Regions from separate parts of the Streptomyces sp. NPDC098781 genome, predicted to be linked through region 1. Evidence: riboswitches for the same ligand, from Rfam matches in the RefSeq annotation. Region 1 holds a riboswitch; each other region holds the start of a gene.
What was found. A riboswitch is a leader RNA that binds a small molecule or an ion and turns the genes downstream of it on or off. The one in region 1 is predicted to bind cobalamin.

Region 1 (7,436 bases):
GAAGTCCCAGTCGTAGCGCCGGATCGGGGCTTCCTCGTAGTAGTCGTTCCCGACCAGGTAGTCGATCTTCTCCTTCAGCGTCGGGAAGACCACCGTGTTCGGGTTCACGTGCTGGAGGAAGTACTGGCGGACGGCCTCGCGGTCCTTGTCGAACTGGATGCGGCCGTCGCAGTCGTACATGTTCAGCAGGGCGTTCAGCGCGTGGTAGTCCTTGCGCGTGCCGATCGACTCGCGCTGGGCCGCTGGGATGGTGACCGCCGTGGTGAGGGTGTTCATGCCGCCGGCCGTCCCGCCGTCGATGAGTGTCGTGTCCAAAACCTCTGTAGTCCTTCCCGCACGGCACGGACGTCGCGGTCCGTGCCCAGCAGCTCGAATCGATACAGCTCCGGGACCCGGCACTTCGCCGAGATCACTCGGCCGGCCAGGCAGTAGTCGGCGCCGAAGTTGGTGTTGCCGGAGGCGATGACCCCGCGCAGCAGTGCGCGGTTGGCCTCGACGTTCAAGAAGCGCACCACCTGTTTGGGCACCGCGCCCGCGCGCTCGCCGCCGCCGTAGGTCGGCACGATCAGCACATACGGTTCGATGACCCGCGGCATACCCTCGCGATGGGGGTGCAGGGGAATACGCGTGGCCGGCAGGTCCAGCTTCTCCACGAAGCGCTTGGTGTTCTCCGAGACACTGGAGAAATACACGAGACCGCTCATCGGTCCGCCGCCTCCTCTCGCTCGTTCCCGTCCTCGTCCGAGGACCGGGAGGGGAGGAGCGTCGCGGCGCGAACGGGGGAGCATCGGGGCGGCGGGGAGAAACGGTACGCCCGACCCGGATCCGTGCGGCTGCCACGTGGCCCTCCCTCGGGGCCTCGGAGCGCGCACACCGCTGTCCGGCGTGCGCGCCGGTGGCAGGTCTTCGGACTCGCGGGCACGTCCTCCCGATCGGAGGACATCTACTGGCCGTCGCTTCCCGGGCCCGGTACGTCGGACCCAGTGCGTATGACGGCGGTCGTTCCCGCTCACCGCTGCGGGGCAGTCCCGGACTTCCACCGGGTTCCCTCTTGCGACGCCGGACACAGGTATGTCCGGCGAACCACCAGCACCGCCAACACTACATCTAGAACGCGTCGAGCATGCGCATCCCAGATGTTGTGTTGTGGGAAAAACTTAGGTATACCTAAGTCCGGCTCGGCGGGGCCGGGACGCGCGTGGCGTCCCGGCCCACTGGGAGCCGCGGTCAGGAGGCGGGCAGTTCGCCCCGGACCGTGCGGGCGGCGGCGACCAGGTTCTCCAGGGAGGCCCGGGTCTCGGGCCAGCCGCGGGTCTTCAGGCCGCAGTCGGGGTTGACCCACAGCCGCTCGGCGGGGATGGCCTTCAGGCCCGTGCGCAGCAGGGTGGCCGCTTCCTCCGTGCTGGGGACGCGCGGGGAGTGGATGTCGTACACCCCGGGACCGGCCTCACGCGGGTAGCCGTGGGCGGCGAGTTCCCGGGCCACCTGCATGTGGGACCGGGCGGCCTCCAGGCTGATGACGTCGGCGTCGAGATCGTCGATGGCCTGGACGATGTCGCCGAACTCGGCGTAGCACATGTGCGTGTGGATCTGGGTGTCCGGCCGCACTCCGGCGGTGGTGAGACGGAAGGCCTCCGTCGCCCAGGCGAGGTACCCGGCGTGGTCCGCGGCGCGCAGCGGCAGCGTCTCGCGCAGGGCCGGCTCGTCGACCTGGATGACGGAGGTACCGGCCGTCTCCAGGTCGTTCACCTCGTCGCGCAGGGCGAGGGCGACCTGGCGGGCCGTCTCGCCGAGCGGCTGGTCGTCGCGGACGAAGGACCAGGCGAGCATCGTCACCGGGCCGGTGAGCATGCCCTTGACCGGACGGTCCGTGAGGGACTGGGCGTACGTCGTCCAGCGCACGGTCATCGGCTCGGGGCGGGAGATGTCGCCGGCCAGGATCGGCGGCCGGACGTACCGGGTGCCGTAGGACTGCACCCAGCCGTGCTGGGTGGCGAGGTAGCCGGTGAGCTGCTCGGCGAAGTACTGGACCATGTCGTTGCGTTCGGGCTCGCCATGGACCAGGACGTCGATGCCGGTCTTCTCCTGGAAGGAGATGACGTCCTGGATCTCCGCCTTGATGCGCTCCTCGTAGCCGGCGGTTTCGATGCGGCCGGCGCGCAGATCGGCGCGGGCGGCGCGCAGTTCGCCGGTCTGCGGGAAGGAACCGATGGTCGTGGTCGGCAGCAGGGGCAGGCCGAGGTGGGCGCGCTGGGCGGCGGCCCGTTCGGCGTACGGCTGCGACCGGCGGGCGTCCGCGTCGGTCACGGCCGCCGCACGGGCCCGGACCGCCGGGTCGTGGGTGATCGGGGAACCCGCGCGGGAGGCCAGGTCGGCCCGGTTGGCGGCGAGTTCGGCCGTGATCGCGTCGGTGCCCTGGGACAGGCCCTTGGCGAGCGTGACGATCTCGGCCGTCTTCTGCTCGGCGAACGCGAGCCAGCGCAGGATCTGTGGCTCGATGTCCCGCTCCAGGCCCGTGTCGAGCGGGACATGGAGGAGGGAGCAGGAGGCCGCGACATCGATCTGGTCGGCCAGACCCAGCAGGGTGCCGAGGGTGCTCAGGGACTTCGACAGGTCGTTGATCCAGATGTTGCGGCCGTTGACGACTCCGGCGACGAGCCGCTTGCCTGGCAGCCCGCCGACGGCGGCGAGCGCGTCGAGGTTGGCCGCGGCGGCCTCGGTGAAGTCCAGGGCGAGCCCGTCGACAGGGGCCTTCGCCAGAACGGGCAGGGCGTTGCCGAGCCGGTCGAAGTAGGAGGCGACCAGCAGCTTGGGCCGGTCGGCGAGGGCCCCGAGGTCACGGTAGGCGCGCTCGGCGGCGTTCAGTTCGGCCGGAGTGCGGTCCTGGACCAGGGCAGGCTCGTCCAGTTGCACCCACTCGGCGCCGGCCGCGCGCAGGTCGGCCAGGATCTCCGCGTACACCGGCAGCAGTCGGTCGAGCAGGGTGAGCGGCTCGAAGTCGGCCGCCACGCCGGGAGCGGGCTTGGCCAGCAGGAGGTAGGTGACCGGGCCGACCAGGACCGGGCGGGCGGCGAGGCCGAGTGCCACGGCCTCCTTGAGTTCCGCGACCTGCTTGGCGGAGTTCGCCGTGAACACCGTGTCCGGGCCCAACTCGGGGACCAGATAGTGGTAGTTGGTGTCGAACCACTTGGTCATTTCCAGCGGCGCGATGTCCTGGGTGCCGCGGGCCATGGCGAAGTAGCCGTCCAGGGCGTCGGCCTCGACGGCGGCGCGGTGGCGGTCGGGGATCGCGCCGAGCGCGACGCTGGTGTCCAGCACGTGGTCGTAGTAGGAGAAGTCGCCGGTCGGCACCTCGTGGATACCGGCGTCGGCGAGCTGCCGCCAGTTGGCGGAACGCAGGTCGGCGGCGGTGGAGTGGAGGGCGTCGGCGGTGACGCGCCCCTTCCAGTAGCCCTCGATGGCCTTCTTCAGTTCCCGGTTCGGGCCCTGGCGGGGGTAGCCGTACACGGTGGCCCGTGTTGCCGCGGCTGCGGACTTGCTGGTCACGGAGATCTCCTTCGCGAGATGAATCCCTGAGATCCCGGAGACGGGACGAGAACGCGAAGGGTGACGAACCGGACGGAACCGACCTCGCGCGGCACAGCGCGGTCGTTCGCCTGGTATGTACGCCGACCCGCCCTCGAGGTCACCGGATTGTCCGCGCGCGGAATGGTCCGCACACGGGCAGATGGCAGGTCTTCGGACTCGCGGGCACGCCCTCCTGACCGGAGGACACCTACTGGCCGTCGCTTCCCGGGCCCGTACGTCGGACCCAGTGCGTATGACGGCGGTCGTTCCCGCTCACCGCTGCGGGGCAGTCCCGGATTCCCACCGGGTTCCCTCTTACGACACCCCGTCTGGCGGACGGGGCGAACCAGCTGCACACATCAGCCTACGTGGTGTCGCCCCGCGAGGGAGAGGCGTCCAGGATCTGGAAGGCGATTCCGGAGGACTTCCGGGGCGAACGCAGAGGGCGGGAAGCGCCGCACTCGCGCTTCCCGCCCTTCCCCTGTGACACTGCCGGGACCCTCATCCCGGCGGCGGCGCGGGCCCCTCAGCCCGCGTCGTACCAGGCCCTCAGCCCTGGTCGTAGGTGTGGAACCCCCTGCCGGTCTTGCGGCCCAGCAGCCCCGCCTCGACCATCCGCTGGAGCAGCGGGGGAGCGGCGTAGAGAGGTTCCTTGAACTCGTCGTACAGCGACTCGGCGATGGACGCGACGGTGTCCAGCCCGATCAGGTCCGCGAGCTTCAGCGGGCCCATGGGGTGGGCGCAGCCCAGTTCCATGCCGGCGTCGATGTCGGCGGCGGTGGCGAAGCCGGACTCCGCCATCCGAATCGCGGACAGCAGGTACGGGACGAGCAGCGCGTTGACGACGAAGCCCGCCCGGTCCTGGGAACGGATCACGGTCTTGCCGAGGGTGCGGGTCGCGAAGTCCTCGACCGTGGCGGTGGTCGCGGCCGAGGTGTGCAGGGAGGTCACCACCTCCACGAGCGGCAGCACCGGGACGGGGTTGAAGAAGTGCAGGCCCACCACCCGGTCCGCGTGGCCCGTCGCCATGCCGAGGCGCATGATCGGCAGCGAGGAGGTGTTGGTGGCCAGCACGGCCGCCGGGTCCTCGACGATCTTGTCGAGGGCGGCGAAGACCTCTGTCTTGGCGTCCGGGTTCTCCACCACGGCCTCGACCACGAGCTGCCGGTCGGCCAGGTCGTCCAGGCTGCTGGTGAAGACGAGTCGGGCGAGGGCGTCGCCGGCGGCGTCCTGGGTCAGCTTGCCCCGTCGCACGGCACGGTCCAGGGAACCGGCGACCCGGTCCCGCGCGGCCCGGGCGGCGAACGCGTCGGCCTCGCACACCACGGTGTCGACCCCCGCCCGCGCGCACACCTCGGCGATCCCGGCCCCCATCTGTCCGCCGCCGACCACGCCGACGCGTCCGATGACCGTGCTCATGCCAGTGTCTCCGTCCGTCGCACGAGGTGCCGGGTGTAGGCGTCCGGTGTGAAGAAGAGCGGCAACTCGCCCGCGAGGGTGGTTCGTTCGAAGAGGGCGCGGATGTCGTCGAGTGGTGCCCACGGGTATTCGGCGCCCAGCGCGACGAGTTCGTCGTCCAGCAGGCGCAGCACCGTCTCCCGGTCGATCACGCGGTGCCGCAGCCACTGCCAGATCTGCACGCGGGCGATCTCGGCGGTGGCGGCGTCCTCCATCAGCCCGTTGATGGCGACGGCGCCCTGTCCGCGCAGCCAGGCGGCGAAGTAGCGCAGCGCCACGGAGATGTTGGTGCGGACTCCCTCCGGGGTGGGCGGGCCGCTGATCCGGCGCACCGACAGCAGGTCGGAGGCCGACACCTCCACGTCGTCCCGGGTGCGGTCGAGCTGATGCGGCCGCTCGCCGAGGACGCCGTCGAAGACCTCGCGGCAGACGGGCACCAGCCCCGGATGGGCCACCCAGGACCCGTCGAACCCGTCCTCCGCCTCCCGCTCCTTGTCGAGCCGGACCTTGGCGAGCGCCGCCTCGTTCGCGGCGGGGTCCTTGCCGGGGACCTGGGCCGCCATGCCGCCGATGGCATGGGCGCCGCGACGGTGGCAGGTGCGCACGAGCAGCTCGGTGTACGCCCGCATGAAGGGGGCGGTCATGGTCACCTGCGCCCGGTCGGGCAGGAGGAAGTCGGTGCGGTGGCCGAACGTCTTGATCAGGCTGAACAGGTAGTCCCAGCGACCTGCGTTGAGCCCGGAGCTGTGCTCCCGCAGCTCGTAGAGGATCTCCTCCATCTCGAACGCGGCCGTGATCGTCTCGATGAGGACGGTGGCGCGGACCGTGCCCCGCGGGATGCCGAGCAGCTCCTGGGCGAGGACGAAGATGTCGTTCCACAGCCGGGCCTCGTACCGGTTCTCCAGCTTCGGCAGGTAGAAGTACGGGCCGTGACCGGCGTCGATCTGACGCCGGGCGCAGTGGAAGAAGTACAGGCCGAAGTCGACGAGGGCGGCGGGCACGGGCCGGCCGTCGTACTCCAGGTGCTCCTCCTCCAGGTGCCAGCCACGGGGGCGGACCACGATGCTGGCGGGCCGCTCGCCGAGCCGGTACTCCTTGCCCTCCGGCGAGGTGAAGTCGATACGGCGCTCGATGGCGTCGAGCAGGTTGAGCTGCCCGCCGACGACGTTGTCCCACAGGGGAGCGGTGGCGTCCTCGAAGTCCGCCATCCAGACGTCGGCACCGGAGTTGAGTCCGTTGACCGCCATCCGGCGTTCGGGTGGCCCGGTGATCTCCACGCGCCGGTCGGTCAGCCCGGGGGCGGGCGGTGCCACCCGCCAGGTCGGGTCGGCGCGGACGGCCGAGGTGACCATGGGGAAGTCGAGGGGCGAGCCCGAGGCCAGCCGCAGCGCCAGCCTGCGCCGCTCCTTGAGGATCTCCTGGCGCCGCCCGCCGAAGGCGGCGGCCAGCCGGCCGACGAAGTCCAGGGCGGCGGGGGTGAGGATCTCGTCGTGCCGGTGTCCCGGAGCGGCGAGGACGCGGACGTCGTGGGTGAGTGCGGTGGTGGACATCGGGCTCTCCTGAGGGATGGGAGCGGAGGGGGACGGAGACGGTCGTCCCCCTCCGCTCGGCCGAGGGCCGGCCGGACGGCGAGGCGTCCGGCCCGGCGGCCTAGTGGAACTGCTCTTCCTCCGTGGACCCCGCGAGCGCGGTGGTGGAAGAGGCCGGGTTGACGGCGGTGGAGACCAGGTCGAAGTAGCCGGTGCCGACTTCACGCTGGTGCTTGACGGCGGTGAAGCCGTGGGCCTGCGCGGCGAACTCCCGCTCCTGGAGGTCGACGTAGGCGGTCATGCCGTGATCGGCGTAGCCGCGGGCGAGGTCGAACATGCCGTGGTTGAGGGAGTGGAAGCCGGCCAGCGTGATGAACTGGAACTTGTAGCCCATCGCCCCCAGTTCGCGCTGGAACTTGGCGATCTGGTCGTCGTCCAGCGCGGCCTTCCAGTTGAAGGACGGCGAGCAGTTGTACGCCAGCATCTGGTCCGGGTACTGGGCGTGGATCGCCTCGGCGAACTCGCGGGCCTGGGCGAGGTCGGGGGTGCCGGTCTCCACCCAGATGAGGTCGGCGTACGGGGCGTAGGCCAGACCGCGGGCGATGACCGGCGCCATGCCGCCCCGCACCCGGTAGAAGCCCTCCGCCGTGCGCTCGCCGGTGACGAACTCGGCGTCGCGCTCGTCGACGTCGCTGGTCAGCAGGTTGGCGGCGAGCGCGTCCGTGCGGGCGATGATCACCGTCGGCGTGTCGGCGATGTCGGCGGCGAGCCGGGCCGCGTTCAGCGTGCGGATGTGCTGCGAGGTCGGGACGAGGACCTTGCCGCCGAGGTGGCCGCACTTCTTCTCGGAGGCGAGCTGGTCCTCGTAGTGGATGCCCGCCG
Region 2 (7,436 bases), on a different contig from region 1:
CGCCTCGTCGGCCAGCAGGGCGAAGATGAACTCCTCCTCCGCGGCGTTCTCCGACAGGAACGCCGGCCCGGCGTAGGCCACCACCGCGATCGCGACCGACACATAGGTCACCAGCAGGATGACCGTCGACCAGACGCCCGCCTCGCCGGGAGCGGTGGCCGAGTTCTCGACCTCCTCGGTGAGGTTGACCGCCGATTCCCAGCCCCAGTAGATGAACACGCCCAGCAGCAGACCCGCCGTCAGCTCGGCGCCTCCCGCGCCGAAGGGGTCGAGCCAGCCGATCTCCGGATCGACGGAGTCGAGGGTGCCGGTGTCGGCGTAGACCCGGTAGAGCGCCACCACGGCGAACGCCAGCAGACAGGCGACCTGCGCGAGGATGAGGGTGTTCTGCACCCGGGCCGACACCTCGGTGCCGATGACACACACCGCCGTCATCACCAGGATGACCAGCACCGTCAGCAGCTGGCGGACGAATTCGTTGTCCACCCAGCTGTCGAGCCCGACGGCGAGCAGGAAGAAGGTCACCGCCACGTCCGCCAGCGAGCCGACGACCAGGACGCCGGTCATCGCGATGGCCCACCCGCCGAGCCAGCCCGCCCACGGGCCCATCGCCCGGGTGACCCACGAGAAGGTCGTCCCGCAGTCCTGGTCGACCTTGTTGAGGTAGTAGAACGCCGACGCGATCAGCAGCATCGGGACGAAGGACGCGAGCATGACGCCCGGTGCGTAGACGCCCACCAGGGCAACGACCGGTCCGATGGCCGCGGCCAGCGAGTACGCGGGCGAGGTGGCGTTGAGGCCGATCACGAGTGCGTCGAGGAACCCGATCGCGTCGGCCTTCAGCCCTTCGGGCGGGCGGGTGTCCATGGTGCCGTCGGCCATGCTGCCTCACTTCGGTCGCTCGTGACCTCATGAAACAGGCAACCGTGTGGACCGCCCCGCCTTTGCTGCGCGGTCGCGGAAGACATCACCCGTGTGCCCAACGGCGACCCGTCTCAGCCGTCGGCCGGGAGCGCGCGCGTGGTGTGCGCCGGCGTCAGGGCCGCGAGCTCCTCCGCGTCGCGTGGACCGGGCGCCGTGTCGTCCAGCAGCCCCTGTGCGCGCAGCAGCCGGGTCGCCGCCACGCCCCAGGGCAGCCGCAGGCCGGCCTGCCGGAGGAGGTCGGTGCGGGCCAGCATCGCCGGCGCCGGACCGGTGCGCACGCCGGACGGGGTCAGCAGCGCCGCGTCGTCGGCCCACCGCAGGGCGAGGTCGACGTCATGGGTGGCCATCACCACCGTCGTGCCGCCCGCGCGCAGCTGGTCGAGGGTGGCGAGCAGGCGCTCCTGGCCGTCGGGGTCGAGCCCGGCGGTCGGTTCGTCGAGGATCAGCACGCGCGGACGCATGGCGACCGCCCCGGCGATGGCGGTGCGCTTGCGCTGCCCGTACGACAGCAGATGCGTGGGCCGGTCGGCCAGCGCGCTGATGTCCAGGGCGGCGAGCGCCTCGTCGACCCGTGCCCGTACCTCGGCGTCGGGCAGACCCAGGTTCAGCGGGCCGAAGGAGACGTCCTGGGCGACGGACGCGGCGAACAGCTGGTCGTCGGGGTCCTGCACCACCAGCTGGACGGTCGTCCTGAGCCGGGTCAGCCCCTTGCGGTGGTACGTGACCGGCGCACCCTCCACCGTCAACCGGCCCGCGTGCGGCCGGAGCCCGCCGCTGAGCAGCCGCATCAGCGTGGTCTTGCCACTGCCGTTGCGGCCCAGCAGCGCCAGCGCGCGCCCCTCGGACACGTCGAAGTCGAGGCCGCTGAGTACGACGGGGCCGTCCTCGTAGGCGTAGGAGGCGCCTCGCAGGGCGACCAGGGCGGTGGGCTCGCTCATGGCAGGGCCTTCTCCAGTACGAGAGTGAGGGCGACCAGCGCCGCGAGCAGCACGCAACTGGCGGCCGTGAAGGGGACGGAGACCCGGGCCCGCGGCACCAGGACGCGCAGCGTGCCGTCGTAGCCGCGCCCGGCGAGCCCGGCCTGGAGCCGGGTGGCCCGGTCGAACGCCCGCACGAAGGCAGTGGCGCCGAGCCCGGCGAGCGAGCGCCACTCGGCGGCCCGGCCGGTGTGCCCGAGGCGCGCGGCCTGGGCCTCCCGGATGCGCCGCACCGAGTCGAGGAGCAGGAAGCTCATGCGGTACGTCACGAGGGCGACGTCGACCACGGGTGCGGGCACCCCCGCCTTCACCAGCCGGGGGAGCAGGTCGGACATCGGCGTGGTGAACGCGAACAGCAGCACGCCGAGGGAGGCGGCCGAGGTCCGCAGCAGCAGTTCCCCGGCCCGCAGCCCACCGTCGTCGGCGAGGGACACGAAGCCCTCCGGGCCGCCGACCTGGACCAGCAGGGTGGCCGCGCCGGTCACGCAGAAACCGAGCGGCACCCGGTAGGCGCGCCACAGCCGGCGCGCGGGAACGCCCGCCGGGCCCAGCAGCACCGCGAGCGCGGTGACCAGGACCAGCGCGGCGCCCGGCCAGGGCGGCAGCGAGATCGCGAGGACGGTGAGACCGAGCCCGAGCACGGCCTTGTCCACGGGGTGACGGCGGCGCCAGCGACTGCTGTGCGCCGCCGCGTCGATCGGCAGCATGATGCGTCAGACCTTGTCGGCCTTCGGCTCCTCGCCGGCCGGTGCCTGCTCCAGCGCCCGCTCCTCGCCCTGCCGCCGTCCCCGGTGCAGCCCGAAGTAGTAGGCGAGAACACCGGCGCCGAGGGCCGCCTGGACCGCGAACAGCGCCGACTCGATCTCGCCGGAAGGCGGCTCGTACAGCGGTGTGAACCAGGGCTCGTAGTCCGGCTCGATCTCGGTGATCGCGGTCTCCGCCTCGGCGTCGGCGCCCGCGAACGGCTCCTCCTTGTGGTCGCCGAGACCGAGTGCCAGGGGCAGCACGGCCAGCGCGGCCACCACGAGCAGCAGCAGAAGGTTGATCTTCGTGTTCTTCTTCATCGGGCCACGGCCTCCGTCTCGGTGCGGGTCCGCTTGCCGGCGAGGAGCACGCCCAGCCGGGTCAGTTCGCCCTTGCTGGACTGCACCAGCAGCCGCATCACGAGCACCGTGAGCAGGCCCTCGCTCACCGCGAGCGGGATCTGGGTGACGGCGAAGATGGAGCCGAACTTGCCGAGCGCGCCGAGGAAGCCGCTGCTCGGGTCGGGGAAGGCGAGCGCCAGCTGGACGCTGGTCACGCAGTAGGTGGACAGGTCGGCGACGAACGCCCCGAAGAACACGGCGACCATCAGTGGCACGTCGTAGCGCCGCAGCAGTTTGTAGATCGCGTACCCGGCCCAGGGTCCGACGATCGCCATCGAGAAGACGTTGGCGCCGAGCGTGGTCAGGCCGCCGTGCGCGAGCAGCAGCGCCTGGAAGAGCAGGGTGATGGTGCCCAGGACCGCCATGATCGGCGGCCGGAAGAGGATGGCGCCCAGTCCGGTGCCGGTGGGATGCGAGCAGCTGCCGGTCACCGACGGCAGCTTCAGGGCGGACAGGACGAACGTGAAGGCTCCGGAGGCGCCGAGGAGCAGCGTGCTCTCGGGGTGCTCCCTGACCTCACGGGTGAGTGAACGGACTCCGTGGACGACGAACGGAGCGGACGCGACGCCCCAGGCGACCGCGTGCGCCGGCGGGAGGAAACCCTCGGCTATGTGCATGGCTCAGCAGACCCTCTCCAGCACCTCGTGGATGGTTGACGCGCCTTGGCCGGTCTCCTGGCTGACGGGTACCACACGCCCGTGCTCCGCCTTCCCGGGTCCGAGGACCCAGTGGCTTGCCCGTGCGGGCTGGAGCCGGACTTCCCGATTCACAGTGGCGAGGGCCGCACCGGCATCACACCGGATTTCCCGTTCACCAAGGCGTGGTGACAGTAGTGCCCGGACACAGTGGCTGACAAGCACGCCTCGGCGGCGTGAAAGCGGCGTTCGTCCGCTTCGTGGCGGGTTCCGGCGCGGGCGCGTAACGTGACGGAGCATGAAGATCCTCATCAGCGCCGACATGGAGGGCGCCACCGGTGTGACCTGGCCGGCGGACGTTCTGCCCGGCACGCCGCAGTGGGAGCGGTGCCGGGGGATGTTCACCTCGGACGTCAATGCCGCGGTAAGGGGATTCTTCGACGGCGGCGCCGACGACGTCGTCATCAATGAGGCGCACTGGACCATGCGCAATCTGCTGCTCGAACGGCTCGACGAGCGGGCCGAGATGCTCACCGGCCGGCACAAGTCGCTGTCCATGGTCGAGGGCGTCCAGCACGGCGACGTGGACGGCATCGCGTTCGTCGGCTACCACGCCGGCGCCGGCATGGAAGGTGTCCTCGCCCACACCTACCTGGCGAACTCGATCACAGGGGTGTGGCTGAACGACGTACGGGCGAGCGAGGGGCTGCTCAACGCGCACGTCGTCGCGGAGTACGGCGTGCCCGTCGTCCTCGTCACCGGCGACGACGTGGCCTGCGAGGACGCGCTGGGATATGCGCCCGAGGCACTGAAGGTCGCTGTCAAGGACCATGTCTCGCGGTACGCCGCCGTGTGCCGTACGCCGGCCAGGACCGCCGCCGACATCCGCGCGGCGGCGAAGGAGGCGGCCGGGCTGGCGGTCCGTCAGCAGCCGGTACACGGTGGCCCGTTCACCGTGGCCGTGGAGTTCGACGCCGAGCACCTCGCGATGGCCGCCACCGTCGTCCCGGGCGTCGAACGTATCGGCGAGCGAAAGGTGGCGTACACCAGCGAGCGTATGTACGAGGGAATCCGTACCTTCAAGGCGGTCACCACGATCGTCTCGGCCGCGGTGGAGGAGCAGTATGGCTGACGGGCAGGCGCTGGACGAGGTCGTTACGTTCACTTCCGACCTCATTCGCATCGACACGACCAATCGCGGGGGCGGCGACTGCCAGGAGCGCCCCGCCGCCGAGTACGCCGCCGCGCGGCTGGCGGAGGCGGGCCTGGAGCCCACCCTGCTGGAGCGCGTCAAGGGCCGCACGAACGTGGTCGCCCGCGTCGAGGGAACCGACCCCTCGGCGGACGCGCTGCTCGTCCATGGTCATCTGGACGTGGTGCCCGCGTGGGCTGACGAGTGGAGCGTGCACCCCTTCTCCGGGGAGATCCGCGACGGCGTCGTGTGGGGCCGGGGCGCCGTCGACATGAAGAACATGGACGCGATGATCCTCTCCGTCGTGCGGGCCTGGGCGCGCGAGGGCCTACGGCCCCGCCGGGACGTCGTGATCGCGTTCACCGCCGACGAGGAGGCGAGCGCCGCGGACGGCTCCGGCTTTCTCGCGGACCGGCACGCCGCGCTGTTCGAGGGCTGCACCGAGGGCATCGGCGAGTCGGGCGCGTTCACCGTCCACGACGGCAGCGGGCGGCAGATCTACCCCCTCGCGGCCGGAGAGCGCGGCACCGGCTGGCTGAAGCTCACGGCACGCGGGCGGGCCGCGCACGGCTCCCGGCCCAACCGGGAGAACGCGGTGACCCGCATCGCCGCCGCCGTCACCCGGATCGGCGCCCACGAGTGGCCGGTCCGCCTGACCCCCACGGTCCGCGCCGCCCTCGTCGAACTCGCCGCGCTGCACGGCCTCGACGCCGACCTCGACGACGTGGACGGACTGCTGGAGAAGCTCGGCCCGGCGGCCAAGCTCGTGGAGGCCACCGTCCGCAACAGCGCCAACCCGACCATGCTGGACGCCGGTTACAAGGTCAACGTGATCCCGGGGGAGGCCGTGGCCCACGTCGACGGCCGGTTCCTGCCCGGCTTCGAGGACGAGTTCCGCGCGACCATCGACGAACTGACCGGCCCGGACGTCGACTGGGAGTTCCACCACCGCGAAGTGGCCCTCCAGTCACCGCTCGACTCGCCGACGTACGCAAAGATGCGCGCCGCCGTCGAGGAGTTCGCGCCCGAGGGGCACACGGTGCCGTACTGCATGCCCGGCGGCACCGACGCCAAGCAGTTCTCGCGGCTCGGCATCACCGGTTACGGCTTCTCACCGCTGCGGCTGCCGGAGGGCTACGACTACGGGGCCATGTTCCACGGCGTCGACGAACGGGTGCCGGTCGAGGCACTGCACTTCGGTGTGCGGGTACTCGACCGCTTTCTGCGCACGGCCTGACCGGAGTGGGGGAGACAGTGCGGACGCTGGCGTACGGTTCCTGGCCCTCGCCCATCGACGCCGCCGTCGCCGCGGCGCACGACGGGCGGCCCGAGTACGTCGGGTTCGTGGGTGACGAGGCGTGGTGGATCGAGCCGCGGCCCACGGAGGCCGGACGGCGCACGCTGGTACGGCGCGGCGCCGACGGCACCGAGGAGTCCGTCCTGCCCCCGCCGTGGAACGTGCGCAGCCGGGTCGTCGAGTACGGCGGGCAGCCGTGGGCCGGTGCGATGGTCGACGGCCGCCCGCTCGTCGTCTTCGTCGACTTCGCCGATCAGCGCCTGCACCGGTACGAGGAGGGCGGCGAGCCGCGTCCGCTCACTCCCGTGTCCGAGGTGGGCGGCGGACTGCGCTGGGTGGAGCCGCAGTTGCGGCTCGACCTCGGTGAAGTGTGGTGCGTGCTGGAGGAGTTCACGGGGGAGGGGCCGACGGATGTGCGGCGCGTCCTGGCCGCGGTCCCGCTGGACGGCTCGGCGGCCGAGGACCGGGACGCCGTACGCGAACTCACCGACGACCGGTACCGGTTCGTCACCGGGGCGCGGATCTCGCCGGACGGACGGCGCGCGGCATGGCTCGCCTGGGACCATCCCCGGATGCCGTGGGACGGCACGGAACTGCTGGTCGCCGATGTCGGCGCCGACGGCAGCCTGGCCGGCCGGCGGATCGTCGCCGGTGGGCCGCGGGAGTCGATCGCCCAGGTCGACTGGTCGGCCGACGGCCGGCTGCTGTACACCAGCGACCGCGGCGGCTGGTGGAACCTGTACCGGGACGGCGAACCCCTCTGCCCGCGCGAGGAGGAGTTCGGCGGCCCGCTGTGGAAACTGGGGCTGCGCTGGTTCGCCCCGCTGGCGAGCGGACTCGTGGCGGTGGTGCACGGCCGCGGCTCGACGGCCCTCGGGATCCTCGACCCCGAGACCGGCGAGATCGTCGACGCGGCCGGCCCCTGGACCGAGTTCGCGCCCACGCTCGCGGTGCACGGCGACCGGGTGATCGCCGTCGGCGCGAGTCCGCGCAGCGCCTACGAGGTGGTCGAGCTGGACACCTGCACCGGACGGTCCCGGGTGGTCGGGGCCGCGCACGACGACGCGGTGGACCCCGCCTACTACCCCGAGCCGCAGATCCGCACCTTCACCGGTCCCGCCGGCGACGACATCCACGCGCACATCTACCCGCCGCACCACCCCGGTTGCGTCGCCCCCGCCGACACCCCGCCGCCGTACGTCATTTGGGCGCACGGCGGCCCCACCGACCGGGCGCCCCTCGTGCTCGACCTGGCCATCGCCTACT
Region 3 (7,436 bases), on a different contig from region 1:
AACCAGCTCTTCCCGATCTTCGGCATCTCGAACCAGCTGCTCGCGGCGGTCGCCCTCGCCGTCTGCACCACCCTGCTGGTGAAGTCCGGGCGCCTCAAGTGGGCCTGGATCACCGGCGTTCCGCTCGCCTGGGACGCCACGGTGACGCTCACCGCGAGCTGGCAGAAGGTGTTCTCCAGCGACCCGAAGGTCGGCTTCTTCAAGCAGCGCCAGGTCTTCCAGGACGCCATCGACCGCGGCGAGATCCTGCCGCCCGCCAAGACCATGGACGACATGCACACGGTGGTCACCAACTCCACGGTGGACGGCGTCCTCTCGGCGGTCCTGGCCGTCCTGATCGTCGTGGTGATCGCCGACGCCGCCCGCGTCTGCGTACGGCACGTGCGCCGCCCGGCCCTGTCCACGCTCAGCGAGGCGCCGTACGTCGAGTCGAAGATCGTCGCTCCGGCCGGGCTGTTCCCCACGAAGGAGGAGAAGGAGGAGGAGCGCGGTGCGGTCGCTTCGGCGGGTCCTCGGTAGCGTGCGCTGGTACGTGCGGGAGCTGACCGACGAGTCGGCGTACGACCGTTATGTCGCCCACATCCGACTTGGGCATCCGGACGCGGACGTGCCCTCCCGGCGGGACTTCGAGCGGATGCGGACGGACCGTCAGGAGGCCGACCCCAGCCAGGGGTTCCGCTGCTGCTGAGCGCACCCACGCCGGACGACAGACGGGCACGCCAGGGTGCACACCAATCCTCCACATCCGATATGCGGACAGGGGCTTCCGCTGTAGTTGCACCGTCACCTAGATTGCCCGGGCGTTTCTCAGGTGATCAGTGAGGGGACGGAGCCGTCAGATGTCAGATGCCCCAGAAGTGAACAGAGGGCCGGTGGTGACGCCCGTCCGGGTCGTCATCGCGCTCTGCCTCGCAGCGCCCTTCGTGGCGATGCTGTGGGTCGGTTCGTATGCGAAGGTCGACCCGGCCTTCATCGGCATCCCGTTCTTCTACTGGTACCAGATGCTGTGGGTGCTCATCTCCACGGCGCTCACGATGACCGCGTACAAGCTGTGGCAGCGTGACCAGCGGGCCCGCAAGGGGGGTGCCGCCAAGTGAAGGACGGCGTGAACGGCGTCGCACTCGCCGTCTTCATCTTCTTCTTCCTGGCCGTCACGGTCATGGGCTTCCTCGCCGCGCGCTGGCGCAAGGCCGAGAACGAGCACAGCCTCGACGAATGGGGCCTGGGCGGCCGGTCGTTCGGCACCTGGGTCACCTGGTTCCTGCTCGGCGGCGACCTGTACACGGCGTACACCTTCGTCGCCGTACCCGCGGCGATCTACGCGGCGGGCGCGGCCGGCTTCTTCGCGGTGCCGTACACGATCCTCGTCTACCCGCTGGTCTTCACCTTCCTGCCGCGTCTGTGGTCGGTCTCCCACAAGCACGGCTATGTGACGACCTCGGACTTCGTACGCGGGCGCTTCGGCTCGAAGGGCCTGTCGCTGGCGGTGGCCGTGACGGGCATCCTCGCGACGATGCCGTACATCGCCCTCCAGCTCGTCGGCATCCAGGCGGTGCTGGACGTGATGGGCGTCGGCGGCGGCGAGGACACGAACTGGTTCATCAAGGACCTGCCGCTGCTGATCGCCTTCGGCGTGCTGGCGGCGTACACCTACTCCTCGGGTCTGCGGGCCCCCGCGCTGATCGCGTTCGTGAAGGACACACTGATCTACATCGTCATCGCGGTGGCGATCATCTACATCCCGATCAAGCTCGGCGGCTTCGACGAGATCTTCGCCAAGGCGGGCGAGGCCTACAGCCAGACCAACCCGGCCACGGGCGCGCCACGCGGTGCGCTGGCGCCGGGTGAGCCGGGGCAGTGGACGTACGCCACGCTGGCGCTGGGCTCCGCGCTCGCGCTCTTCATGTACCCGCACTCGATCACCGCGACGCTCTCCTCCCGCAGCCGTGAGGTGATCCGCCGCAACACCACGATCCTGCCGCTGTACTCCCTGATGCTGGGCCTGCTGGCGCTGCTGGGCTTCATGGCGATCGCGGCCGGCATCAAGGTGGAGAACGGCCAGCTGGCCATCCCCCAGCTGTTCGAGAACATGTTCCCGTCCTGGTTCGCGGGCGTGGCCTTCGCGGCGATCGGCATCGGCGCGCTGGTACCGGCGGCGATCATGTCGATCGCGGCCGCGAACCTCTTCACCCGCAACATCTACAAGGACTTCATCAAGCCGGACGCGACGCCCGCGCAGGAGACCAAGGTCTCCAAGATCGTGTCCCTGCTGGTGAAGGTGGGCGCCCTGGTCTTCGTCCTGACCATGGACAAGACGGTCGCCATCAACTTCCAGCTGCTGGGCGGCATCTGGATCCTTCAGACCTTCCCGGCCCTGGTCGGCGGCCTGTTCACCCGCTGGTTCCACCGCTGGGCGCTGCTGGCCGGCTGGGCGGTGGGCATGATCTACGGCACAGTCGCCGCGTACGGCGTCGCCTCCCCGACCCAGAAGCACTTCGGTGGCTCGGCGAAGGAGATCCCGGGCATCGGCGAGATCGGCTACATCGGCCTCACCGCGTTCGTGCTCAACGTCCTGGTGACGGTGGTCCTGACCTTCGCCCTGAAGGCGGCGAAGGCTCCGGAGGGCATCGACGAGACGAAGCCGGAGGACTACACGGCGGACGCCGGCGACCCGGGCGTCCAGGTGGAACTGCCGCCGGCGACGGCGGGTTCGTCCCACTGAGCGGCTCGGACCAGGCGGGCCGTCGGAGAAATCCGGCGGCCCGCCGTCGTATGTGTCCGGCAGACTCGCCCCTATGGACATCGTGATCCGGCAGGCCGGAACCGCCGAGTACGACGCCCTCGGCGAGATCACCGCCCAGGCCTATCTACAGGACGGCCTTCTCGACTTCGGCGAGAGCGACGAGTACCTCGGCGAACTCAGGGACGTGGCCAAACGCGCGGCGGCCGCCGACGTGCTGGTGGCCGTCGAGAAGGACCGCCTGCTGGGCGGCGTGACCTTCGTGCCGAGCGGCGGCCCGATGGCCGACATCGCGCGTTCCGGCGAGGCCGAGATCCGCATGCTCGCCGTCGACCGGGCGGCACGCGGACGCGGCGCCGGAGAGGCGCTCGTGCGCGCCTGCGTCGACCGCGCACGGGCCACGGAGGGCTGTGTACGGATCGTCCTGTCGACCCAGCGCACCATGCACGGCGCCCACCGCATCTACGAACGCCTGGGCTTCGTCCGCACACCCGATCGGGACTGGAATCCGATCCCGGAGCTGGACGACATCACTCTTCTCACCTACGAGTTGACGCTCTGAAACCAGCGCGACACAACATCTGGTGGTGATACGACAGCCCGGCACAAGATGTATGCTCGTGCTCGCTGTCGCCGCAGGGGAATCCGGTGCGAATCCGGAACTGTCCCGCAACGGTGTACTTGTGCGTATCTGCGCACGGGAGTCAGTCCGAGGACCTGCCGACAGCTGCGCCCGGCCGCCCGGCCGGTGCGCCCTGACGTCCGGGCCTCGTGGAATGGGCCGGTGGACGCGACGCCCCGTGCGCTCGTGTGCTGCCCCCTGCCCTCGGCGAGGCCCCCGTGCCGAGCGAGGGAGAGCCCCACGTGACCATCGCGCCAGCCGAACCGGGTTCAGCAGCGGTCGAACAGGACAACGACGGTCCCGGTGCCGCGCTGCTGCGGCTCCTGACCGAGCTGACCGCCGACCTCCCCGACGCCGACCCCGGCCGGGTCGCCGCCGCCGCGCTGCGCGGCCGGTCCGCCCGCGCGGACGAGACGGAGCTGCGCGAGCTGGCCACCGAGGCGGCCGCCGGCCTGATCTCCGAGGACCCGGCCTACTCACGGCTCGCCGCCCGGCTGCTGACCATCTCCATCGCCGCCGAGGCCGCCTCGCAGGGTGTCACGTCCTTCACCGAGTCGGTCGCGGTCGGCCACCGCGAGGGGCTCATCGCCGACCGCACCGCCGAGTTCGCGCGAATCCACGCGGCCCGTCTCGACTCCCTGGTCGACACCGGCGCCGACGACCGCTTCGGCTACTTCGGCCTGCGCACCCTGCACAGCCGCTATTTGCTCCGGCACCCCATCACCCGCAAGGTCATCGAGACGCCCCAGCACTTCATGCTGCGCGTCGCCGCCGGTCTCGCCGAGGACGACACCGCGAGGTCGCTGGACGAAGTCGCCGCGCTCTACGGGCTCATGAGCCGCCTCGACTACCTCCCCTCCTCCCCCACGCTCTTCAACTCCGGCACCCGGCACCCCCAGATGTCGTCCTGCTACCTCCTCGACTCCCCGCTGGACGAGCTGGACTCCATCTACGGCCGCTACCACCAGGTCGCCCGTCTCTCGAAGCACGCCGGCGGCATCGGTATCGCGTACTCCCGCATCCGCAGCCGCGGTTCGCTGATCCGCGGCACCAACGGCCACTCCAACGGCATCGTTCCGTTCCTGAAGACCCTCGACGCCTCCGTGGCCGCCGTGAACCAGGGCGGCCGGCGCAAGGGCGCCGCCGCGGTGTACCTGGAGACCTGGCACTCCGACATCGAGGAGTTCCTGGAGCTGCGCGACAACACCGGTGAGGACGCCCGCCGTACGCACAACCTCAACCTCGCGCACTGGATCCCGGACGAGTTCATGCGCCGGGTCAACGGCGACGAGCCGTGGTCGCTGTTCTCGCCGTCGGACGTGCCGGAGCTGGTCGACCTGTGGGGCGAGGAGTTCGACGCGGCGTACCGCAAGGCGGAGGCCGCGGGGCTGGCGCGCAAGACCATCCCGGCCCGTGATCTGTACGGCCGGATGATGCGCACCCTCGCGCAGACCGGCAACGGCTGGATGACCTTCAAGGACGCCGCCAACCGCACCGCCAACCAGACCGCCCTGCCGGGCCATGTCGTCCACTCCTCCAACCTCTGCACGGAGATCCTGGAGGTCACCGACGACGGGGAGACGGCGGTCTGCAACCTGGGGTCGGTGAACCTCGGCGCGTTCGTCCGCGACGGCGACCTCGACTGGGAGCGGCTCGACGACACCGTCCGCACCGCCGTCACCTTCCTCGACCGCGTCGTCGACATCAACTTCTACCCGACCGACGAGGCGGGCCGGTCCAACGCCAAGTGGCGGCCGGTCGGTCTCGGTGCGATGGGCCTCCAGGACGTCTTCTTCAAGCTTCGGCTGCCCTTCGACTCGCCCGAGGCGAAGCAGCTCTCGACCCGGATCGCCGAGCGCATCATGCTCGCCGCGTACGAGGCCTCCGCCGACCTCGCCGAGCGCAACGGCCCGCTGCCGGCCTGGCAGAAGACCCGTACCGCCCAGGGTGTGCTGCACCCCGACCACTACGGTGTCGAGCTCACCTGGCCGGAGCGCTGGGCGGCCCTGCGCGACCGTATCGCCACGACCGGCATGCGCAACTCCCTGCTGCTCGCCATCGCCCCGACCGCCACCATCGCGTCCATCGCGGGCGTCTACGAGTGCATCGAGCCGCAGGTCTCCAACCTGTTCAAGCGCGAGACGCTGTCCGGCGAGTTCCTCCAGGTGAACTCCTACCTGGTCGACGACCTCAAGGCGCTCGGCGTCTGGGACGCCCGCACCCGTGAGGCGCTGCGCGACTCCAACGGCTCGGTGCAGGACTTCGCCTGGATCCCGGCGGACGTACGGGCGCTGTACCGCACCGCGTGGGAGATCCCGCAGCGCGGCCTGATCGACATGGCGGCGGCGCGCACGCCGTTCCTCGACCAGTCGCAGTCCCTGAACCTGTTCCTGGAGACGCCGACCATCGGCAAGCTCTCCTCGATGTACGCGTACGCCTGGAAGTCAGGTCTGAAGACGACGTACTACCTGCGCTCCCGCCCGGCGACCCGCATCGCCCGCGCCGCCCAGAGCCAGACCGCCCAGCCCGAGAAGACCATCCCCGTCCAGCAGGTCGCCGAGCCCGACGCCGTCGCCTGCTCCCTGGAAAACCCCGAGTCCTGCGAGGCCTGCCAGTAATGAGTACCCGTAACGCCAACCTGCTCGACCCGGGCTTCGAGCTGACCCTGCGCCCCATGCGCTACCCGGACTTCTACGAGCGCTACCGGGACGCCATCAAGAACACCTGGACCGTGGAGGAGGTCGACCTCCACTCCGACGTCGCCGACCTGGCGAAGCTGTCCGAGGGTGAGCAGCACATGATCGGCCGGCTGGTCGCGTTCTTCGCGACGGGCGACTCGATCGTGGCGAACAACCTGGTGCTGACGCTGTACAAGCACATCAACTCCCCTGAGGCGCGCCTGTACCTGTCGCGCCAGCTCTTCGAGGAGGCCGTGCACGTCCAGTTCTACCTGACGCTGCTGGACACCTACCTCCCCGACCCGGAGGACCGGGCGGCGGCCTTCGACGCCGTCGAGAACATCCCCTCGATCCGCGAGAAGGCCGAGTTCTGCTTCCGGTGGATCAACGAGGTCGAGAAGCTGGAGAGCCTCCAGACCCAGGCCGACCGGCGTCGCTTCCTGCTGAACCTGATCTGCTTCGCCGCGTGCATCGAGGGCCTGTTCTTCTACGGCGCCTTCGCCTACGTGTACTGGTTCCGCAGCCGGGGCCTGCTGCACGGCCTGGCCACCGGCACCAACTGGGTGTTCCGCGACGAGACGATGCACATGTCCTTCGCCTTCGACGTGGTCGACACCGTCCGCAAGGAGGAGCCGGAGCTCTTCGACGACCAGCTCCAGCAGCAGGTCACCGACATGCTGAGGGAGGCCGTCGAGGCCGAGCTCCAGTTCGGGCGCGACCTGTGCGGTGACGGCCTCCCGGGTATGAACACCGAGTCGATGCGGCAGTACCTGGAGTGTGTCGCCGATCAGCGCCTGACGCGTCTCGGCTTCGCTCCGGTGTACGGCTCCGAGAACCCCTTCTCCTTCATGGAGCTCCAGGGAGTTCAGGAGTTGACCAACTTCTTCGAGCGGCGTCCCTCGGCGTACCAGGTGGCGGTGGAGGGCACCGTAGACCTGGACGAGGACTTCTGAGCCTCGGCCGCGTCGCGTTCCTGGGCCTCCCTGATCTGACGGTCGATGCGCCGATCGCGCGCCGCGCCGATCAGTGACGGGAGGACCAGAACGACGAACATCCCGAGGACGACGATCATCGCGAGCAGTGTCTGTGTCTGTTCCGTAGTCATGACACCACTGTCGCGCCGGATACTCCTTACCAACAGTGGCAGGACTGCCGCTCACCCTCGATTTACTGCCAGCTTCGAGGCACACTGGCAGCATGCTGAAAAACGTCGCCGCCGTCCTCCTCGACGGTGTACATCTCTTTGAAATGGGCGTCGTCTGCGAGGTGTTCGGCATCGACCGCAGCGACGAGGGACTGCCCACGTACGACTTCGCCGTGGTCTCGGCGGAGGGGCCGACGCTGGGCACCCATGTCGGCGGGCTCTCCGTCTCCACGCCGTACGGCCTGGAGCGGC

Region 2: linked by a shared signal. The riboswitch ahead of ACIQWG_RS30250 (energy-coupling factor ABC transporter permease) and the one ahead of metE (5-methyltetrahydropteroyltriglutamate--homocysteine S-methyltransferase) in region 1 are both predicted to bind cobalamin.
Region 3: linked by a shared signal. The riboswitch ahead of ACIQWG_RS19355 (ribonucleoside-diphosphate reductase subunit alpha) and the one ahead of metE (5-methyltetrahydropteroyltriglutamate--homocysteine S-methyltransferase) in region 1 are both predicted to bind cobalamin.

The regions. Positions count from the first base shown of each region.
Region 1 is NZ_JBIWAK010000001.1:114,158-121,593, forward strand. It holds gene nrdE (class 1b ribonucleoside-diphosphate reductase subunit alpha) at 1-315, opposite strand, end outside; gene nrdI (class Ib ribonucleoside-diphosphate reductase assembly flavoprotein NrdI) at 273-704, opposite strand; cobalamin riboswitch at 880-1,103, opposite strand; gene metE (5-methyltetrahydropteroyltriglutamate--homocysteine S-methyltransferase) at 1,228-3,546, opposite strand; cobalamin riboswitch at 3,712-3,933, opposite strand; gene ACIQWG_RS00565 (3-hydroxybutyryl-CoA dehydrogenase) at 4,117-4,986, opposite strand; gene aceB (malate synthase A) at 4,983-6,575, opposite strand; gene aceA (isocitrate lyase) at 6,676-7,436, opposite strand, start outside.
Region 2 is NZ_JBIWAK010000008.1:208,697-216,132, forward strand. It holds gene ACIQWG_RS30230 (APC family permease) at 1-882, opposite strand, end outside; gene ACIQWG_RS30235 (energy-coupling factor ABC transporter ATP-binding protein) at 996-1,862, opposite strand; gene cbiQ (cobalt ECF transporter T component CbiQ) at 1,859-2,608, opposite strand; gene ACIQWG_RS30245 (energy-coupling factor ABC transporter substrate-binding protein) at 2,615-2,965, opposite strand; gene ACIQWG_RS30250 (energy-coupling factor ABC transporter permease) at 2,962-3,663, opposite strand; cobalamin riboswitch at 3,693-3,901, opposite strand; gene ACIQWG_RS30255 (M55 family metallopeptidase) at 3,980-4,813, shown strand; gene ACIQWG_RS30260 (M20/M25/M40 family metallo-hydrolase) at 4,806-6,110, shown strand; gene ACIQWG_RS30265 (prolyl oligopeptidase family serine peptidase) at 6,116-7,436, shown strand, end outside.
Region 3 is NZ_JBIWAK010000004.1:539,670-547,105, forward strand. It holds gene ACIQWG_RS19330 (carbon starvation CstA family protein) at 1-519, shown strand, start outside; gene ACIQWG_RS19335 (YbdD/YjiX family protein) at 491-688, shown strand; gene ACIQWG_RS19340 (DUF3311 domain-containing protein) at 840-1,097, shown strand; gene mctP (monocarboxylate uptake permease MctP) at 1,094-2,722, shown strand; gene ACIQWG_RS19350 (GNAT family N-acetyltransferase) at 2,796-3,302, shown strand; cobalamin riboswitch at 3,338-3,480, shown strand; gene ACIQWG_RS19355 (ribonucleoside-diphosphate reductase subunit alpha) at 3,605-5,980, shown strand; gene ACIQWG_RS19360 (ribonucleotide-diphosphate reductase subunit beta) at 5,980-6,993, shown strand; gene ACIQWG_RS19365 (hypothetical protein) at 6,906-7,145, opposite strand; gene ACIQWG_RS19370 (helix-turn-helix domain-containing protein) at 7,238-7,436, shown strand, end outside.